Regions from separate parts of the Pseudomonas sp. D(2018) genome, predicted to be linked through region 3. Evidence: riboswitches for the same ligand, from Rfam matches in the RefSeq annotation. Region 3 holds a riboswitch; each other region holds the start of a gene.

Region 1 (6,843 bases), on a different contig from region 3:
GCTGGCGGATCGTGGGCCCACCGCCCTGGATCTTGCCAACCTCACCGACGATGAGCCCTACCAGATGCCGTCCCTGGCCGATGGCCTGCTGGAGCGTGGTTTCGAGCTGGTGGGTACTCCGTATCGCTTCGGTGGCCGTTCCATGAAGACCGGCTTCGATTGCAGCGGTTTCGTCGGTTACCTGTTCAAGGAAGAGGCTGGTATCCAGCTGCCGCGTTCCACTCGCGAAATGATCAACCTGGATGCTCCGGTGATCGCTCGTAGCGAGCTGAAGCCCGGCGACATCGTGTTCTTCAACAATCGTGGCCGCGGCCGCGTCAGTCACGCCGGCATCTATATCGGCGATGATCGCTTCATCCACTCCAGCAGCAGCCGCAGCGGTGGTGTGCGCGTCGACAGCCTCGACGACCGCTACTGGAAGGCCAGCTACATGGAAGCCAAGCGCGTCCTGGCCATGAATACCCCGACTCGCCACCTGCTGCATCGCTGATCCAGCCGGCGCGAGACGACAAGCCGAGGCGGCCCCAAGTGGCCGCCTCGGCTTTTTTCTGCCCAGTCGTGCAGCTTTCGCTTGCAATATCATTGTGAGATCAGCAAATTAGCGTGCATTCCTCAAGTCAGGACTGACTTGCCATGCTCGCACTGAACCGCCTCGCCATCATCACCCTGGCTGCGCTGCTCACCGCTTGTGCGGGCAAGTCACCGCCGCCTTATTCCCCTCCCGCTGTCACCAGCCCTGCCCACTCGTTCTCGCCCGTAGCCGAAGACGTGTTGTTCCGTGCCCTGGGCCTGGTGGGCACGCCCTATCGCTGGGGCGGCAACACCCCTGACAGCGGGTTCGACTGCAGTGGCCTGATCGGCTACGTCTACCGTGACGCCGCGGGTATCGCCCTGCCGCGCTCGACGCGCGAACTGATCTCCATGCGTACACCCAGCATCAGCCTCAATGCCCTGCAAAGCGGCGACCTGGTGTTCTTCGCCACCAATGGCGGCGGGCAGGTCAGCCATGCCGGTATCTATGTAGGCGAGGGGCGTTTCGTCCACGCGCCGCGCACCGGCGGAACGGTGCGTCTGGACAGCCTGTCGAACAGCTATTGGCAACGCAGCTATCTCAGCGCCAAGCGCGTAATCTTCGATCCACGCCTGGCCCAATCCCACTGAGGTTGTCATGACCAACCGCACGCTGAACCTCGACGACGCCCTCTACGGCTATCTCCTCGATGTTTCGCTACGGGACACGCCGCTGTTGCAGCGGCTGCGCGCCGAAACCGCCGTCATGCCCATGGCGCGCTGGCAGATCGCCCCGGAGCAGGGCCAGTTCATGGCCTTGCTGGTCAAACTCACCGGCGCTCGTCGCATTCTCGAAGTGGGCACCTTCACCGGTTACAGTGCCCTGTGCATGGCGGCGGAACTGCCGGCTGACGGCCGGATGATCTGCTGTGACCTGCCCGGCGACTACAACGCCATCGCCCGTCGCTATTGGCAGGAGGCGGGGCTGGCCGAACGCATCGAGCTGCGCCTGGCGCCGGCACTGGATACCCTGGCGAGCCTGGAAGATGACAGCCTCGACCTGATTTTCATCGACGCCGACAAGGCCAACTATCCGGCCTACCTGGAAGAGGCCCTGCGCCTGGTGCGCCAGGGCGGGATGATCCTTTTCGATAACGTGCTCTGGAGCGGTCGCGTGCTGGAAGCCGAGCCGGACAGCGCCGACACCCGCGCCATTCAGGCCCTGAATCTGACCCTGAAGACTGATGAGCGCATCGACCTGTCGCTGCTGCCCGTGGGCGATGGCCTGACGCTCTGCCGCAAGCGCTGACGGGTATGCCCGAACCGATACGCCTGCCGCCCCAGCCCGATGCCTGCGAGTTGTGTGGCCGGCCTGCCGCGCTCACCCGTCATCACCTGATTCCCAAGGCCCTGCACGACAAGCCCTACGTGCAGAAGCGCTACGCGAAAAACGAGCGCATCACCGCCACCCTCTGGGTGTGCAGGCCCTGCCACAACCAGATCCACAAGCTGTTCAGCGAAAAGGAGCTGGCCCTGAACTACAACAGCCGGGAGGCCCTGTTGGGTGACGAGCGCCTGCGCACCTTCGTCGACTGGCTGGCGGGCAAACCCGCCGGCTTCAATCCGAGGCACTGAATGGCACGTGTCCGCTAGCATTTGACGCTACCCCGCGCACCCTCTAACCTTCGCCGCTGCCTCAGGTGCCCCGTGGTTCTGAACTACGGGGTGAAACAGGGAAGCCGGTCCATTCCGATGAAGAATCCGGCGCTGCCCCCGCAACGGTAGGCGAGTAGAAGTCGCAATCGGCCACTGTGCTAACGCATGGGAAGGCGCGGCACAGGAGCTCAGCTCCACTCGCAAGCCCGGAGACCGGCCTGTCGCAACCTGGGCATCGCGGAGCCTTCCGCATGCAGTACCCCCTACAGATGTCGCGCGGGTGGCACGACGGAGATCCAACCTTGATTCGCAAGCCTTTCATCAGGCCGGCGGCGCTTGCGCTGCTCGGCGGTACGTCCGTTTCCCCTTTCCTGGCCGCAGCGCCCCTGACGCTGGATGAGCAGGTCGTCACCGCCACCCGCAGCGAGCAGCCGGTGCGCGCCAGTCTTGCTGCCACCACCGTGATCGACCGCGAAGAGATCGAGCGCAGCCAGGCACAGTCCGTCCCCGACCTGCTGCGCAAGGTGCCGGGCGTCACCCTCAGCAATAACGGTGGGCCGGGCAAGAACACCACGCTGTTCATGCGCGGCACAGAGTCCGATCACGTGTTGGTGCTGATCGATGGCGTCAAGGTCGGCTCGGTGAGCGCCGGGCTGACGGCCTTCCAGGACCTGCCTGTCGAGCTGATCGAACGCATCGAGGTCGTCCGTGGGCCGCGCTCCAGCCTTTATGGCTCCGAAGCCATTGGCGGCGTGATCCAGATATTCACCCGCAAAGGTGGCAAGGAAGGGGCCAAGCCTTGGTTCTCCGCAGGCTACGGCACTCACGACAGTTATGAAGGCAGCGCTGGCGTGTCCGGTGGCGATGGCAAAGCCTGGTACAGCCTCGGCGTTAGCAGCCAGGACACCGACGGCATCAATTCCCGGCGCCTGGGCAGTGATTACTACGAGCCCGATGCCGACGGCTACCGCAACCTTTCCGGCAGCCTGCGCGCCGGTTACCGGTTCGAGAATGGTCTGGAACTGGACGGCACGCTGATGCGCGCCAAGGCGCACAACGACTACGACGACATCGACCAGTTCGGCTTCTTCCACCCGCTGGGCGGCCACAACGCTAATGCCGACAACCGCCAGGAACTGTTGGGTGGTCGTGCGCGCTTCAGTCCGGTCGAAATCTGGGATGTGACCCTGCAGGCCGGCCGTAGCGAAGACAAATCCACCAGTTGGACCGACGGCGTGTTCGATGCGCGCTTCGATTCCAAGCGGGACAGCGCCTCCTGGCTCAACGACCTTACCCTGGCCGAAGGGCATGTACTGACCCTCGGCTACGACTGGCAGCGTGACCGGGTCAGCAGCTCCACGGCCTTCGAGAAAGATTCCCGCCTGAACAAGGGCTGGTTCGCCCAGTACCTGGGTGAGTACGGCCGCCAGGACTGGCAACTCAGTCTGCGTCGCGACGACAACGAGCAGTTCGGCACCCACGACACCGGCAATGCCGCCTGGGGCTACGCCCTGACCGACGCCGTGCGCTTCAGCCTGAGCTACGGCACCGCCTTCAAGGCGCCCAGCTTCAACGAGCTGTACTACCCGGGCTACGGCAACCCCGACCTGGACGCGGAAACCTCGGAAAGCTTCGAAGCTGGCCTTGCCGGTCAACACGACTGGGGCCGCTGGTCGATCAACGCCTACCGTACCCATGTGGACGACCTGATCGCCTACGACTCCACCCTCGGCCTCTATGGCGGCCCCAACAACATCGGCAAGGCGCGCATCGACGGCCTGGAGCTGGTCCTCGGTAGCCAGTGGCTGGGCTGGGACTGGAACGCCAACGCCACCTTCCTCGATCCGCAGAATCGCGAGTCCGGCGCCAATTCGGGCAACGATCTGCCGCGTCGTGCGCGCGAGGTGTTCAATCTGGACCTGGACCGCCGCTTCGGCCGCTTCGGCATCGGCGCCACGCTGCATGCCGAGGGTCGCAGCTACAACGACCTGGCCAACCGCGAACGCGTGGCCGGCTACGCTACCGTCGACCTGCGCGGCGAGTACTGGCTGACCGAGGAGTGGCGCCTGCAGGCCAAAGTGACCAACCTGCTGGACGCCGACTATGAAACCGCTCTGGACTACAACCAGCCGGGGCAGGCAGTGTTTTTCAGCGTTCGCTATCAAGCGCTTTGAGGGGATCACCCATGACCGAATCCGCAGATCGCGATGTCCGCCACAAGGCCCGCATGCAACGCAAGAAGGCCGTGGTCGACGAGAAGATCGCCCAGGCCCAGGACGAATACGGCCTGCTGCTGGTTCATACCGGCAACGGCAAGGGCAAGAGCAGTTCGGCCTTTGGCATGGTCGCCCGCGCCTTGGGGCACGGCCTCAAGGTGGGGGTGGTGCAGTTCATCAAGGGCGGCATGTCCACCGGTGAAGAGAACTTCTTCCGCCGCTTCCCCGAAGAGGTCAGCTACCACGTGATGGGCGAGGGCTACACCTGGGACACCCAGGACCGCCAGCGCGACATCGAGAAGGCCCGTGCCGCCTGGGCCGTTGCCCGCAGCCTGCTGGACGACCCGCAGATCGGCCTGGTAGTGCTGGACGAGCTGAACATCGCCCTTAAGCACGGCTACCTGGAGTTGGACGAGGTGCTGCGCGACATTGAGTCCCGTCCTGAACACCAGCACGTGGTCGCGACCGGCCGGGGCGCGCCCCAGGGCCTGATCGACGCCGCCGACACCGTTACTGAGATGAGCCTGGTCAAGCACGCCTTCAAGGCCGGCGTTAAGGCCCAGAAGGGCGTGGAGTTCTGATGTCGGGCACCGTCGCTGCATTTACCCCCTCTCTCCGGGAGAGGGCCGGGGAGAGGGCCACCCATGCCTGACGCGAAATCCCTCACTCCTCTCCCAGCGGGAGAGGGGAGACAATGTCCCGCCCTGCTGATCGCCGCTCCCGCTTCCGGCCAGGGCAAGACCACGATCACCGCCGCGCTCGCACGCCTGCACACCCGACAAGGCAAGCGGGTACGGGTGTTCAAGTGCGGGCCGGATTTCCTCGACCCGATGATCCTCGCTCGCGCGTCGGGCGCACCGGTCTATCAGTTGGACCTGTGGATGGTGGGCGAGGCGGAAAGTCGCCGCTTGCTCTGGGAAGCCGCAGGGGAGGCCGACCTGATCCTGATCGAGGGCGTGATGGGGCTGTTCGACGGCTCGCCCTCGGCGGCCGATCTGGCGCGTCACTTTGGCGTGCCGGTGCTGGGTGTGATCAATGGCGCCGCCATGGCGCAGACCTTCGGTGCCCTGGCCGTGGGGCTGGCCACCTACCAGCCCGGCCTGCCTTTTGCCGGCGTGCTCGGCAACCGGGTTGGCAGCCAGCGCCACAGTGACCTGATCCGCAACAGCCTGCCGGACTGGATCCGCTGGTACGGCTCCCTGCCGCGCAGCGCCGATGTGGAGTTGCCCAGCCGCCACCTGGGCCTGGTGCAGGCCGAGGAACTGGCCGACCTGGATGCGCGCCTCGACGCCGCCGCCGACGCCCTGGCTGCCAGCGCGGAAGTGGCCCTGCCCCCGGCGGTGAACTTCAGCGCCCCCGAGCCGCAGGCGCTGGGTGACGGTCTGGCTGGTGTGCGCATCGGCGTGGCGCGGGATACCTCCTTCGCCTTTCTCTATCAGGCCAACCTGGACTTGCTCCAGCGCCTGGGGGCCGAGCTGGTGTTCTTCTCGCCGCTGGCGGATGAGCGCCTGCCCGAGGTGGACAGTCTCTACCTGCCGGGCGGCTACCCCGAGCTGCACCTGCGCCAACTGGAAGGCAACCGCGCCATGGCGGAGGCCATCCGCGCCCACCATGAAGCGGGCTGGCCGATCCTCGCCGAGTGCGGCGGCATGCTCTACCTGCTGGAAGCCCTGACCGACGTGGCTGGCGAATCCGCTGAGCTGGTCGGTCTGCTGCCCGGTCGCGCTACCCTGCAGAAGCGCCTGGCGGCCCTGGCTCTTCAGGAAGCGCCACTGCCGGAAGGCAGCCTGCGCGGCCACACCTTCCACCATTCGTTGCTGGATTCGCCGCAGGAACCCCTGGTGCGCGGCCTGTGCCCGAACGACAAACCGGTGGCCGAGGCAGTGTTCCGCAGGGGCCGTTTGACCGCCTCCTACATTCACTTCTACCTGCCGTCCAATCCACGGGCGGCCGTGGAGCTGTTCCGACCATGAGCGAGCATGCCTTCAGCCCTGACGAACGGGCAGCGGTCTACCGCGCCATTGCCGAGCGCCGCGACATGCGCCACTTCAGCGGCGGTGAGGTTGCGCCCGAGGTGCTGGCTCGGCTGCTGGAGGCGGCGCACCATGCGCCCAGTGTCGGGCTGATGCAGCCCTGGCGGTTTATCCGCATCACCTTGCAAGGGCTGCGCGATGGTATTCACGCGCTGGTGGACGCCGAACGGATAAGCACCGCCGAAGCCCTGGGTGAACGCTCCGACGAGTTCATGAAACTCAAGGTAGAAGGCATCCGCGATTGTGCCGAACTGCTGGTGGCCGCCTTGATGGACGGACGTGAGGCCCATGTATTCGGCCGCCGCACCCTACCGGAAATGGACCTGGCCTCGCTCTCCTGCGCTATCCAAAACCTCTGGCTGGCCGCCCGCGCAGAAGGCTTGGGAATGGGCTGGGTTTCGCTGTTCGATCCCGCTGCCCTGGCTGAC
Region 2 (6,843 bases), on a different contig from region 3:
AAGTCAGCGACCAGTTGCTGCTGGTGATGCGCGCCTACGTCGAGAAGCCGCGTACCACCGTGGGCTGGAAGGGCCTGGTCTACGATCCGCACCTGAACGGCAGTGGCGACATGGCGGAAGGCCTAGCCCTGAGCCGCCGACTGATGCTGGAGATGGCCGAGCTGGGCCTGCCGGTCGCGACTGAGCTGCTGCAGCCACTGGTCGCCGGCTACCTGGACGACCTGCTGAGCTGGGCCGCTATCGGCGCGCGCACCAGCGAGTCGCAGATCCACCGCGAGATGGTCAGCGGCCTGGACCTGCCCGTGGGCTTCAAGAACGGAACCGATGGCAGCCTCGGCATCGCCACCGACGCCATGCGCTCGGCCGCCCATGCCCACCAGCATTTCGGCATTGATGAACTGGGGCGTCCGGCGCTGGTGCAGACCGCCGGCAACGCGGATACCCATCTGGTGCTGCGTGGTGGTCATCAGGGGCCCAACCATGACGCGGCCAGCGTGCAGGTCGCCCGTTCCGGCCTGGAGAAACTCGGCATCGCGCCGCGCATCCTGGTCGATTGCAGCCATGCCAACAGCGGCAAGGACCCGCTGCGCCAGCCGGCCGTGTTGCAGGACGTGATCGACCAACGCCTGGCCGGCCAGGACGCCCTGCGCGGGGTGATGATCGAGAGCCACCTGTTCGATGGCGCGCAGTCGCTGTCCTGCGATTTGCGCTACGGGGTTTCGATCACCGACGGCTGCCTGGGCTGGGCAGGGACGGAGGCGATCCTGCGGGAGGCAGCAGTGCGTTTGCGGGGGTGAGCTTCCGGACTCCGAGTGGAGCAGAGCTTCCCTCACCCCCGGCCCCTCTCCCAACAGGAGAGGGGTGACTCACGAGCCTGACTGGCGCCGACTGCTCCCTCTCCCTCCGGGAGAGAGTTGGGGTGAGGGCATTGGCCACCGGCTCGCACTCTCAGGGACTACTCCCTGCTTCTCTCACTGCTCCTCGCTATCCAGCAGCAGGTTCTCGATTGCTTCGCGGTATTCCCCCGGGTTCTCCCAGAGCCCGCGCTGCTGCGCTTCCACCAGCCGCTCGGCGATGTCGCGCAGGGCTTCGGGGTTGTGCTGGCGAATGAATTCGCGGGTGTCCGCGTCCAGCAGGTAGGCGTCGGCCAGCAGTTGGTACTGGTGGTCGTCGATCAGCTCGCTGGTGGCGTCGAAGGCGAAGAGGTAATCCACCGTCGCCGCCAGTTCGAAGGCGCCCTTGTAGCCGTGGCGCTTCATGCCGGCGATCCACTTCGGGTTGGCGGCACGGGAGCGGACCACGCGAGCCAGTTCTTCTTTCAGCGAGCGGATACGCGGCAGGTCCGGCTGGCTATGGTCGCCGTGGTAGCTGGCCACTTTCTCGCCACGCAGGGTTTCAGCGGCGGCGAGCATGCCGCCCTGGAACTGGTAGTAATCGTTGGAGTCGAGGATGTCGTGCTCGCGGTTGTCCTGGTTCTGTAGCACGGCTTGCAGCCGCTGCAGCCGCTGGGCGAAGCGCTCCCGCGCCGGGGTGCCGGCATCCTGGGCGCCGTAGGCGTAGCCGCCCCAGTTGAGGTAGACCTCAGCCAGCTCGGCGCGGTCCTGCCACTGGCGTTCCTCGATGGCGCCCTGCACCCCTGCGCCGTAGGCGCCGGGTTGGGCGCCGAACACGCGCCAACCGGCTTGTAGGCGCGCATCCTCGGCGGGCAGGCCCTCGTCGGTGAGGCGTTCGCTTTCCGTTTTCACCCGCGCCGCCAACGGGTTCATATCCTCCGGCTCATCCAGTTCGGCCACGGCCTGCACGGCCGCGTCGAACAGGCGGATGAGGTTGGCGAAGGCATCGCGGAAGAAGCCCGACACGCGCAAGGTCACGTCCACCCGAGGGCGGTCGAGCAGGGACAGCGGCAGGATTTCGAAGTCTTCGACCCGCTGGCTGCCGGCCTGCCACACCGGGCGTACGCCCATCAATGCCAGCGCCTGGGCGATGTCATCACCCCCGGTGCGCATGGTGGCGGTGCCCCAGACGGAAATGCCGAGCTGGCGCAGGTGGTCGCCGTGGTCCTGCAGGTGGCGTTCCAGCAGCAGGCTGGCGGACTGGAAGCCCAGTCGCCAGGCCGTGGGCGTGGGCAGGTTGCGCACATCGACGGTGAAGAAATTGCGCCCAGTGGGCAGCACGTCGAGACGTCCGCGACTGGGCGCGCCGCTGGGGCCGGGCGGGACGAAGCGACCTTCCAGCGCCGCCAGGACGCCGCCGATCTCGGCATCGCCACAGGCGTCCAGGGTGGGGGCGATGACGGCGCGCAGGTTGTGGATAACCGCATCGCTGGCCGGGCCGATGGAGCCGAAGTCAGTGGTCTGGATCAGGCCCAGGGCCAGCAGCTCCAGACGTTCGCGTGTGTCGCCATTGCTGCGCCAGGGCTCATTGCTGACTGCGTCCAGCCATGCCGGGCGGGGGCCTTCCCAGGGTTCGGCCCAATTGAGGTCGAGCGGGTCGCGGCCCAGTTGCAGGTCGTTGGCCAGGGCGCGCAGCAGGCTGGCGTTGGCGCCCTTGCCGTCGCCACGAGGGATGCGCACCAGGGACAGCAGCGTGTCGTCGCGCAAGCGTCCTGCGGGAGATTCGCCAAACACGTGGAGGCCGTCGCGGATCTGCGATTCCTTGAGGTCGCAGAGGTAGGCGTCCAGCTGCGGCAACCAGCTCTCCGGGTCGTCGCTGATGACCAGGTTCAGTTCGCGATCCAGGGCCGTTGCCTTCACCAGTTCGAGGATTTCTCCGCGCAGCTGCACGGCGCGGCGCGGGTCGAGCAAGGAGGCGTCGTAGTACTCGTCGGCCAGGCGCTCGAGGTCGCGCAGCGGGCCGTAATTCTCGGCGCGGGTCAGCGGTGGCATCAGGTGATCGATGATCACCGCCTGGGCGCGGCGCTTGGCCTGCGCGCCTTCGCCGGGGTCGTTGACGATGAACGGGTAGATGTTCGGCAGCGGACCCATCGCCGCGTCCGGCCAGCATTCGGCGGACAGGCCGACGCCCTTGCCCGGCAGCCATTCCAGGTTGCCGTGCTTGCCGACGTGGATCAGCGCATCGGCGGCGAACACGTCGCGCAACCAGAAGTAGAAAGCGAGGTAGCCGTGGGGCGGCACCAGGTCGGCATCGTGGTAGATGGCCGCTGGGTCGAGCTGGTAGCCGCGCGCCGGCTGGATGCCGACGAAAACGAGGCCGAAGCGCAGGCCGGCCACCATCATGCGACCGCTGCGGAACATCGGGTCCTGCTGCGGCTCCCCCCAGCGCTCGATGACCGCGCGCTGGTTGGCCTCTGGCAGGCGGGCGAAGCAGGCGAGGTAGTCGGAAAGGGCCAGGCTCTGGGCGCAGGGGCGCGCATCGAGGCTGTCCAGGTCGTTGCTGACACCACCGAGCAGGCTGTGGATAAGCGCGGTGCCACTCTCCGGCAGGCCGGCCAATGGATAGCCTTCGGCCTCCAGGGCGCGAAGGATGTTCAGCGCGGCAGCCGGGGTGTCCAGGCCCACGCCGTTGCCGATACGGCCGTCGCGGGTAGGGTAGTTGGCGAGGATCAGCGCCACGCGCTTGTCGGCATTGGCCTTGCGCGAAAGCGCGCACCAGCGTCGTCCCAGTTCGGCGACGAAGTCCATGCGTTCCCGCTGCGGCAGGTAGCAGACCACGTCGCTCTGGCTGCGCTCGCTGCGCCAGGCCAGGCCCTTGAAGCTGATGGGGCGGGTGATGATGCGACCGTCCAGCTCCGGCAGCGCGATGTGCATGGCCAGGTCGCGCGGACCCAGGCCCTGCGGGTTGTCACGCCAGAGCGGTTCGTTGTCCAGCGAACAGATGGCCTGCAGCACCGGAATGTCGCGGCGGAACGGGCGCAGGCTGGGGGCGTCCGGGTTCGACTGGGCAAAGCCGGTGGTGTTGATGATCAGCCCGGCGCCCGCGGCGTCCAGCCAGTTTTCCACAGCCGCCAAGCACTCCGCTTCCTTGAGGCTGGCGACGGCGATGGGCAGGGGATTCAGCCCCTGGGCGGCGAGGCGCTCGCAGAAAGCGTCGATAAAGGCCGTGTTCGCGGCCTGCAAGTGGGTGCGATAGAAAAGGAGCGCGGCGACCGGCTGATCGGAGCGCCAGTCGGCCTGCCAGTCTTCCAGCCGCGCCGGGCGTAAGCGCGGGTGGTAGAGGGCGACACGGGGCAGGGCCTGAGGCTCGTTCCAGGGGCAATCACGGTCGAACCAGCGGTTGGCCAGGCAGTTGAACAACTGCCGGGCGTTGTCCAGGCCGCCCTGGCGCAAGTACTGCCAGAGGCGCTCGGCGTCTTCCGCGGGAACGGTGCACAGGCTGGCCAGCTCCGGGTCGGGACGGTCGTCTCCCGGCACCAGGATCAGCTTCGCTCCCCGTTCGGCCAGGGCCACCAGTTGCTCGATGCCGTAGCGCCAGTAACCCACGCCGCCATGAACGGAGATCAGGATGACCTTGGCATGCTGCAGCACCTCGTCGACGTAGAGGTCCACCGAGGCGTGGTTCTGCAACTGCATGGGGTTGGCCAGGCGCAGGCTCGGGTAGTCGTCGGGCAATTCGCGGGCGGCCTCGGCCAGCAGCGCCAGGTGCGAGTCGCCGCTGCAGAGGATCACCAGTTCGGCGGGTGTCTGGGCCAGGTGGGCGATGCCGTCGTCCGGGACGAAGCCGCCGGGTTGGGTGCGCAGGAGGTGCATTTACTCCCCTTTCCCTCTGGGAGAGGGGATTTGAATGCGTTTCATACGAGAGCCGTGCGCAGCTCGTTGGCAATCACTGCCTGATCCAGTTCCTGACCGATCACCACCAGGCGGGTGCTGCGGGTTTCGTCGGTCAGCCACTTGCGGTCGAAGTGCTTGTCGAAACGCTTGCCGACGCCCTGGATCAGCAGGCGCATGGGTTTGCCGGGGATGGCGGCGAAGCCCTTGATGCGCAGGATGTCGTGGCGCACCACCAGTTGGCCGAGGGCTTTGATCAGGGCGGCTTCTTCCACTTCCGGCAGGTCGACGTGAAAGGAGTCGAACTCGTCGTGGTCGTGGTCTTCATGACCTTCGTGGTCATGGTGGGTGGGGCGGCTGTCGATGTGCAGTTCCGCCTCGGCGTTCAGGCCCAGCAGCACGCTGAGCGGCAGCTTGCCGGCGCTGGCTTCGACGATCTTCACCGCAGGTGGCAGTTCCTCGGCCACCTCGGCGCGCACGGCGGCCAGGGCCTCGGCGTCGAGCAGGTCGGCCTTGTTGAGGATCACCAGGTCGGCGCTGGCCAACTGGTCTTCGAACAGTTCGTGCAGGGGGGATTCATGGTCGAGGTTCGGGTCCTGCTTGCGCTGCTCGTCCACCTGCTCGGGGTGGGCGGCGAAGGTGCCAGCGGCCACGGCCGGGCTGTCGACCACGGTGATGACGGCGTCGACGGTGCAGGCGTTGCGGATTTCCGGCCACTGGAAGGCTTGCACCAGCGGCTTGGGCAGGGCGAGGCCGGAGGTTTCGATGAGGATCTGGTCAAGGTCGCCACGGCGCGCTACCAATTCGCGCATGACCGGGAAGAACTCTTCCTGCACGGTGCAGCACAGGCAGCCGTTGGCCAGCTCGAAGACGCGGCCAACGGCCTCTTCTTCGGTGCAGCCGATAGAGCACTGCTTGAGGATCTCGCCGTCGATGCCCAGCTCGCCGAACTCGTTGACGATCACCGCGATACGGCGGCCTTCAGCGTTGTCCAGCATGTGGCGCAGGAGGGTGGTCTTACCGGAGCCGAGGAAGCCGGTGACGATGGTGACGGGGAGTTTGGCCAGGGTTTTCATGCGCGCCTCTGCGTGGTCGGTCGGCGGGCATGACGAACGCAGCGGGGCTCGCCCCGCGCAACGGATTCGCCACCGGATCACCCCGCCCGGTTGTCTGGAATGTCGTCGAGGCAGGTCTCCTGGCTCACGACCCTGCGCTTGGCGCGGCACCTTCGCCTTCCCGCTTGCGCAGTGGCGTTTCGAAAGGCCTGGGGGCGTTCACAGTTGCGGGGGCAGCCGTGGCCTTGACCACGTTCCCTCTTAGCTCCGGCGTACAGCCGGAGAACCTCGAAAGGGCGAAGGCTACGCAGCGCCTGGGCGACGGTCAATCACGGCAGTTGACGCTTGGTCGGACTCGTGATGTCCTAGCACGGTTTTTTCAGGTGCCTTGCGTCGCCGTACGCGAGGTGAAACGGGAAGTCGGTGCGTCCATTTTCGGACTAGTCCGACGCTGCCCCCGCAACGGTAAGCGATCGTAGGGTTAAGTACGCCACTGTGCCGACACGGCATGGGAAGGCATGCCCGTCCAGCCACAGGCTGGCGTCGTGAGCCCGGAGACCGGCCTGATCAGCTTTTTGGCAACCCGCGGTGGGCGGGCGCAAGCCGGAAATCGGGGTGCTCCTGCGCCCGCTTCCCTCGCGCGCGTTCCTCTGCCGGTATCGTTAGCAACGCAGAGGGAATCTCCATGTCCAGCCGCACCCTGTCCCATTCCGCCGCTTCTTCCTCGACCCTGGCCCAACGCCTGCTGCTGGCCATCGGTGCCAGCCTGATCGGCCTGTCCCTGGTGTATTTCGCCGGCTTCTCGCATATCGAGGCCATGCACAACGCCGCTCACGACACTCGCCACAGTGCCGCCTTCCCCTGCCATTGAGTGATTCCCGGATGATCAAGCGCATCGCCCAGACCGCCGGTTTCGCTGGTCTGATCGCAGCCCTGGTGCTGACCCTGTTGCAGAGCCTGTGGGTCACCCCGCTGATTCTCCAGGCGGAAACCTATGAAAACGCCGAACCTGTCGCTCAGGTTGAGCACGACCATGAGCATGGTGGAGCTGCCGTGGCCCATAC
Region 3 (6,843 bases):
GCGCCGCCGAAGTAGTCGGTGGCCCGCGCCAGCTCGACCTCCTGCCGCGCTGCATCCGCGCGCGTCGTAGCCCCTGGCCAAGCCCCTTTTCCCTGGCTCCGGTGCTGGAAAAACGCGGCACTCCGGTCTGCGTGCTGGCCAGCGGCGACCCCATGCTGTTCGGTGTCGGTGCCAGCTTGGCGCGGCAGGTGGCTGCGGAGGAGATGCGGGTGATCCCGGCGCCATCGTCCTATTCGCTGGCCGCCGCGCGGCTGGGCTGGCCGCTGCAGGACGTGACCCTGCTCTCGGTCGTCGCCCGTCCCCTGGCTGCGTTGAATGCTCACCTTCACGTTGGCGCCCGCCTGCTGGTGCTGAGCAATGACGGCAGCAGCCCGGCGGCCATCGCCGCGTTGTTGGCCGAGCGTGGTTTCGGCCCGAGTCGGCTCAGCGTGCTGGAACACCTGGGGGGCGAACGTGAACGACGCATCGACGGCATCGCCAGCGACTGGTCCCTCACCGAGGCTGCCGCGCTCAATCTGCTGGCGGTCGAAGTGCACCCCGACGAAGGCACTCGCTCGCTGCCGCTGACCACCGGCCTGCCCGACGACGCCTACCGCCACGACGGCCAGCTCACCAAGCGTGATGTCCGCGCCGTCACCCTGGCGCGGCTGGCGCCACGTCCTGGCGAGCTGCTCTGGGATGTAGGCGCCGGTTGTGGCTCCATCGGCATCGAGTGGATGCGCGCACACCCGGGTTGTCGTGCCATTGCCATCGAAGCCAACGAAGGCCGCCAGGCACATATCCGCCACAACCGCGATGCCCTTGGTGTGCCCGGTCTGCAACTGGTCGCCGGTCAGGCCCCGGTGGCGCTGGAGGGCTTGCCCGCGCCGGATGCCATTTTCATCGGCGGCGGCGTCACCGAGCCCGGTGTGCTGGACGCTTGCTGGAACCAGCTCAAGCCCGGCGGTCGCCTGGTCGCCAACGCCGTGACTCTGCAGAGCGAAGCTATGCTGGTAGCCTTTCGCGAGCTGCACGGCGGCGAACTCACCCGCATCGCCGTCGCCCAGGCACAGCCGCTGGGCGGCTTCGATACCTGGCGTTCGGCGTTGCCGATTACCTTGCTTGAAGTGACCAAGTGATCCCTAGGTAAAACCCTTGAGCGGACCCGCCATTCTCCATGCGTGACGAAACCCCCGAACAACCCGCTCCCCTGCGCAGTGGCTACACCACTGGCAGCTGCGCCACGGCCACCAGTCTGGCCGCGGCGCGCCTGCTCTTGGGCGGCGTGGCGGCGGATGCGGTGGAGATCGTCCTGCCCAAGGGCCAGCAGGTGCTGATGCGCCTGGAGTTCTGTCGCTTGATCGAGGGCGGAGCCGAGGCAGGCACCCTGAAGGACGCTGGCGACGACCCGGACGTGACCCATGGCGCGCTGATCTACGCCCAGGTGCGCCTGGCTACCGCGCCGGGTGTGCGTTTCCATGCCGGCCCCGGCGTAGGCACCGTCACCAAACCCGGCCTGACACTGGCCGTGGGCGAGCCGGCGATCAATCCGGTACCCCGGCAGATGATGATTGAGCACCTCACTCGACTCGCTGGCGACCACGGGTTTGCCGGCGGCTTCGAGGTGACGATCTGCGTCGAGGGCGGCGAGGCGCTGGCGCTGAAAACCATGAACCCGCGCCTCGGCATTCTCGGCGGCCTTTCCATCCTGGGCACCACCGGAATCGTCCGACCGTTCTCCTGTTCGGCCTATATCGCATCGATCCATCAGGGCATCGATGTCGCCCGCGCCAACGGCTTCACCCACCTGGCGGCCTGCACCGGCAACGCCAGCGAAGACGCCATGCGTCGTCGCTACCACATGGACGACACCGCGCTGATCGAGATGGGCGACTTTGCCGGTGCCGTGCTCAAGCACCTGCGCAAGGCACCCGTGGAAAAACTCAGCCTGTGCGGCGGCTTCGGCAAGATCAGCAAACTCGCCGCCGGCCATATGGACCTGCACAGCCGCAACTCCAGCATCGACCTGCCGCTGTTGGCGCAGTGGGCTGCCGAACTGGGCGCAAGCGCCGAATTGCAGGCGGCCATGCGCGGTGCCAATACCAGCCAGCTGGCGCTGGTCATGGCCCATGACGCCGGCATTCCCCTGGGCAATATGGTCTGCGCCCACGCCCTGGCCTTCGCCCGCAAGACGGTGCCGGCCAGCGTGGCGCTGGAAGTCTTCGCCATCGATCGCCAGGGCAATATCGTCGGCGAGGCTGTGGAGCAACGATGAAACGCATCCTCCTGCTGGGCGGCGTCAGCGAAGCCCTGGCGCTGGCGCGCCGCCTCGGCCCCGAACATGTCTACAGCCTCAAGGGCCTTGGCAAGGTGCCGGATGACCTGGCCTGCCAGGTACGCGTGGGGGGCTATGGCGGCGCCGAGGGACTGGCGCATTTCATCGCGGAGGAGGGCATCGATCTGCTGGTCGATGCCACCCATCCCTACGCCGCACAGATGAGCCGGAACGCCGCGACGGCGGCCGAACAGGCGGGCATTTCCTGCTGGGCCTTGCGTCGCGCCGGTTGGCAGGCAAGCCCGGATGACGACTGGCAAGAGGTGGCCGATTGGGCCGAGCTGATCGAAGCCCTGAAGCGTTTCCGTCGCCCCTTCTTCACCCTCGGCCGCGAACCTTTGGAGCACCTGCACGAGATCCCGCCGCAGCAGCACTGGACCGTGCGCTGCCTGCAGGGGCAGCCGGCGGGTGAACGCTTTGAGGTGATCGGCGCCCGTGGCCCCTTCGATCTGGACGGCGAGCGTGAGTTGTTCGCGCGGCTGCACAGCGACGTGCTGATCAGCAAGAACAGCGGCAGCCAGTCCACCGAACCCAAGCTGCAAGTGGCCCGCGAGCTGGGGCTGCCGATACTGATCCTCAAGCGCCCGGAGCTGCCGCCCGTGGCCCGTGAATTCGATTCCGTCGAAGGCCTCTGGCAGGCCCTCGCCATCCATCTGGACACCCCATGACCGCAACACCTTACGCCCGCGTGCTGTTCGCCGGGCCGGACCTTGCCGAAGGCTCTTTCGCCGAACTCTTCCGTCGCCAGCTCATCGCCCTGCGTGGCGAGGAGGCGCTGGCCGATATCGTCGACACCTCAGCCGGTCATGACGGGCTCTGGCAGACGGTGCAGGCCAGTCCCCGCCCATTGCTGGTGATCGACCTCGACCCGCAATCGTCCGCCCAGCATCTGGACTGGCTGCGCAGCGAACTGGCGGTTCTGGGCGCTCCGGAGCACCTCTTCGTCGCCAGCCTCCTCGGCCAGTTCGACAGCGATCCGGCCGGCGCCGCTTGTGCACTGGCCGGGCGTGCCGAACTGCACCTGGAGTGCGCGAGTGTGCCGGCGATTCCCGCCAGCCACGCCTGGTCCTGCATTCCGCCCCATGCCCGCCGCCTGCTGCTGTGCAACGGCCCCCGCTGCACCCGCCGTGGTGCGTTGCCGTTGTGGAAGAAGCTGCGCGAAACCCTCAAGGCCACGGGCAAGCTGGAGTGTGAAGGCGGCGTGCACATCACCCGTACCCAGTGCCAGTTCCCCTGCGACCTCGGCCCTACCGCCAGCCTCTATCCCGACGGGGAGTGGTACCGGATGCGCGACGAGGAAGAGGTCCTGCGCTGGGTGCAGGAGCGGATCGTGGAAGAGCGCCAAGTACCGGATTTGCTGATTAAGACGTAGGGGCGCCGGGAAGTGTCCCGGCGAACCTGGTAAGGGGCATTGAACGTTGCCGCCTGCAACCTCACATCGCTGAGATTGGCGTGTTCAGCGATCACCTTCGGATGTTCTGAGCGAATGGCTCCATTGCGCCCCAGGAGACTGGGAGCCGCCCGACTATCCAGTTTGCGCACCGGGATTATTGCGGGTTTCTCGCCGGGGCTGAGCTTGACTCCCCCACCCACGAATGTTCCTATCCGCGCCGCTTCAGGTGTCTCACGCCGCCGCGCGTGAGGTTAAACGGGAAGCCGGTGCGTTCCGAGAGGAACCAGTCCGGCGCTGCCCCCGCAACGGTAAGTGAGCGAAACCCTCAACAGGCCACTGTGCTGCACAGCATGGGAAGGCGAGGTTTTCATGACCCTCACAAGCCCGGAGACCGGCCTGAGGCATTCGTTTGGCAACCCGCGGTGGGCGGGCGTTGACGCTGACCGTGGGTGCCTGCGCGCCCGCGTCTGCTTTTGCGCGTTCCATCGGGATTGCCGTGCCTTGCACCCTGAATTGGAATTCCCATGGCGCGCTATCCCCAGTCTTCATCCCTGTTCGTCCTCGCCGGCCTGCTGGCGACATCCTCGGCCTTCGCTGAATCCCCGGCCCTGAGCCTGCCGGCCACCCAGGTCGATGGCCAGGTCCTGGAACCTGCCGAAACCGATCTGCACAAGTCCCAGTCAACCGCTTCGCGGCTCGGCCTCTCCGCGTTGGAAACCCCGGCCAGCACCACCTCCCTCAGCGGCGACACCCTGCGCGAGCGCAATGCCCGCAGCGCCCAGGACGCCGTGACCCGCACCCCCGGCCTCAGCTTCATCGGCACCCCCGGCGATGGTGGCACCGGCCTCTCGGCGCGGGGCTTCACCGGGCATGCCTCGGTGATGCAACTGTTCGACGGCATCCGCCTCTACACCGGCATGGGCACCACCACGTTCCCCACCGATCCCTGGCAACTGGAGGGCATCGAGGTGTTGCGCGGTCCGGCCTCCAGTCTCTATGGCGAAGGCGCTACCGGGGCGGTGATCAACTACCTGTCGAAGACGCCCTTCGAGGGCGAAATCCGCAACCAGGTGCGCCTGGGCTACGGCTCCTACGATCGCAGCCAGTTCGCCCTGGACAGCGGCGGCTCCCTCAGCGACAGCCTGAGCTACCGCGCCACCGTCAACCGCCAGGCGACCCAGGGCTGGGTGGACCGGGGCGATGCCCGGAGCCTGAGCTTGGGTGCCGCCCTGCGCTGGCAGGCCAGCGACGACCTGGCCTTTACCCTGGCCCATGACCAGGGCGACCTGGAGCCCGGCAGCTACTTCGGCACCCCGCTGATCAACGGCCGCTACCGCGAGAGCCTGCGGGAGAAGAACTACAACCTGCGCAATGCCGAGCAGCACTACAACGACCAGTGGACCCGCCTGACCACCGACTGGACCCTCTCCGACCAGGTCAGCGCCAGCAACCAGCTCTACTACCTGAAGTCGCGGCGCTACTGGCGCAATGCCGAGGCCTACACCTGGGACGACAGCCGCGAGGACATGCTGCGCAGCGACTACCTGCGCATCAAGCACCATCAGCAGCAGATCGGCGATCGCCAGACCTTCACCTTCGATCATTCGCTGTTGGGTCTGGCCAGCCGCACCCTGGTGGGCACCGAGGTCAACCGCATCCGCTTCGACCTGACCAACAACTCGCCCTACAACGATATCGGCGGCGACTACATCGACCCCTGGAACCCGGCGCCTGGCTATTACCAGAGCGCGTCCGCGTACCGCCCGCACTCGCGCAGCCAGACCCGCACCTTCGCCCTGTTCGCCGAGAATCAGCTGCAGCTCAGCGAGCGCTGGTCCCTGATCACCGGTGCGCGCCGCGACCAGGTGCACATCGACCGTGACGATCTGCGCGCCGGCACCCGCAGCGACCGCAGCCTTTCCGGCGGCAACTGGCGCGCGGGCCTGGTCTACGCACTGACGCCGAATGCCTCGCTCTACGGCCAGTACGGCACCAGCAAGGACGGGGTGAACAACCTCATCAGCCTCAACCCGACCCAACAGCAGATGGACCTCACCGAGGCCCGTCAGACCGAGCTCGGCTTCAAGCAGCAGTTCTGGGAAGGGCGCGGGCAGTGGACGGTGGCCGGCTACCACATCGTCAAGGAGAAGCTGCTGACCACCGACCCGGTGACCCGTGTCGCCGAGCAGATCGGCCAGCAATCCGCCGACGGCATCGAAGCCAGCCTGGAGCTGAGCCTGGCCCGAGGCTGGCAGGTGTCGGCCAACGCCTCGGTGGTACGCGCCGAATACGACGAGTTCTATCAGGGCGGCGTTTCCCGCGCCGGCAATCGCCCGGTGGACGTGCCGCGTCGCACCGCCAACCTTTGGGTGAACAAGGCGCTGCCCGGCAATGTTCGCGCGGGCGCCGGCCTGCGCTACGTGGATGACCGCTACGCCGACACCGCCAACCAGATCGAGGTGCCCGGCTACACCGTGGCAGACGCCAACCTGAGCTGGCGCGCCACGCCCCAGCTGACCCTGGGCCTGGAGCTGAACAACCTGTTCGACCGCCAGTACGCGGTGAGCCAGACCAACAGCGGCCAGCAGTGGTTCCTCGGCGAGCCGCGCTCGTTCTTCGTCACCACGGACATCACGTTCTGATGGCGCGCCTTTCGCTGCACGACCTGGCCTGGGCTCCGAGCCCGGGCCAGTCCTTGCTGGAAGGCGTCGAGATGGCGGTGGGGGAGGGCGAATTCGTCGGGCTCATCGGCCCCAACGGCAGCGGCAAGACCAGCCTGCTGCGTTGCGCCTATCGCTTCCATCGCCCCCAGCAGGGCCGCGTCGAGCTGGAGGGCGCCAACCTCTGGCGGCAATCACCACGCTGGAGCGCCCAGCGCATCGCCGTGGTCCTGCAGGAGTTTCCCCAGGACTTCGGCCTCAGCGTGGCCGAGGTGGTCGCCATGGGACGCATGCCGCACAAGGGGTTGCTGGACGGTGACAGCGAAGAAGACCAGCGCCTGGTGGATGAGGCGCTGGCGCGTGTGGGGTTGGTGGAGCGCCGCATCCAGCCCTTCGAAAACCTGTCCGGCGGCGAGAAGCAGCGCGTGCTGTTGGCCCGCGCCCTGGTGCAGCAACCGCAGGTCCTGATCCTCGAC

The links. Region 3 has a riboswitch for cobalamin ahead of FFS60_RS19695 (TonB-dependent siderophore receptor). Riboswitches for the same ligand answer to the same signal wherever they lie in the genome.
Region 1: linked by a shared signal. The riboswitch ahead of btuB (TonB-dependent vitamin B12 receptor) and the one ahead of FFS60_RS19695 (TonB-dependent siderophore receptor) in region 3 are both predicted to bind cobalamin.
Region 2: linked by a shared signal. The riboswitch ahead of cobW (cobalamin biosynthesis protein CobW) and the one ahead of FFS60_RS19695 (TonB-dependent siderophore receptor) in region 3 are both predicted to bind cobalamin.

What each region holds. Positions count from the first base shown of each region.
Region 1 is NZ_SCOK01000001.1:257,545-264,387, reverse strand. Features, by position in the region: gene FFS60_RS01095 (C40 family peptidase) at 1-490, shown strand, start outside; gene FFS60_RS01090 (C40 family peptidase) at 634-1,161, shown strand; gene FFS60_RS01085 (O-methyltransferase) at 1,169-1,819, shown strand; gene FFS60_RS01080 (hypothetical protein) at 1,825-2,145, shown strand; cobalamin riboswitch at 2,192-2,403, shown strand; gene btuB (TonB-dependent vitamin B12 receptor) at 2,469-4,340, shown strand; gene cobO (cob(I)yrinic acid a,c-diamide adenosyltransferase) at 4,352-4,963, shown strand; gene FFS60_RS01065 (cobyrinate a,c-diamide synthase) at 5,027-6,355, shown strand; gene bluB (5,6-dimethylbenzimidazole synthase) at 6,352-6,843, shown strand, end outside.
Region 2 is NZ_SCOK01000085.1:2,460-9,302, forward strand. Features, by position in the region: gene FFS60_RS27505 (3-deoxy-7-phosphoheptulonate synthase) at 1-797, shown strand, start outside; gene cobN (cobaltochelatase subunit CobN) at 972-4,706, opposite strand; gene cobW (cobalamin biosynthesis protein CobW) at 4,748-5,800, opposite strand; cobalamin riboswitch at 5,892-6,085, opposite strand; cobalamin riboswitch at 6,144-6,361, shown strand; gene FFS60_RS27520 (CbtB domain-containing protein) at 6,459-6,650, shown strand; gene FFS60_RS27525 (CbtA family protein) at 6,662-6,843, shown strand, end outside.
Region 3 is NZ_SCOK01000034.1:2,293-9,135, reverse strand. Features, by position in the region: gene cbiE (precorrin-6y C5,15-methyltransferase (decarboxylating) subunit CbiE) at 1-1,118, shown strand, start outside; gene FFS60_RS19710 (cobalt-precorrin-5B (C(1))-methyltransferase) at 1,157-2,254, shown strand; gene FFS60_RS19705 (cobalt-precorrin-6A reductase) at 2,251-2,982, shown strand; gene FFS60_RS19700 (ferredoxin) at 2,979-3,686, shown strand; cobalamin riboswitch at 3,915-4,122, shown strand; gene FFS60_RS19695 (TonB-dependent siderophore receptor) at 4,232-6,349, shown strand; gene FFS60_RS19690 (ABC transporter ATP-binding protein) at 6,349-6,843, shown strand, end outside.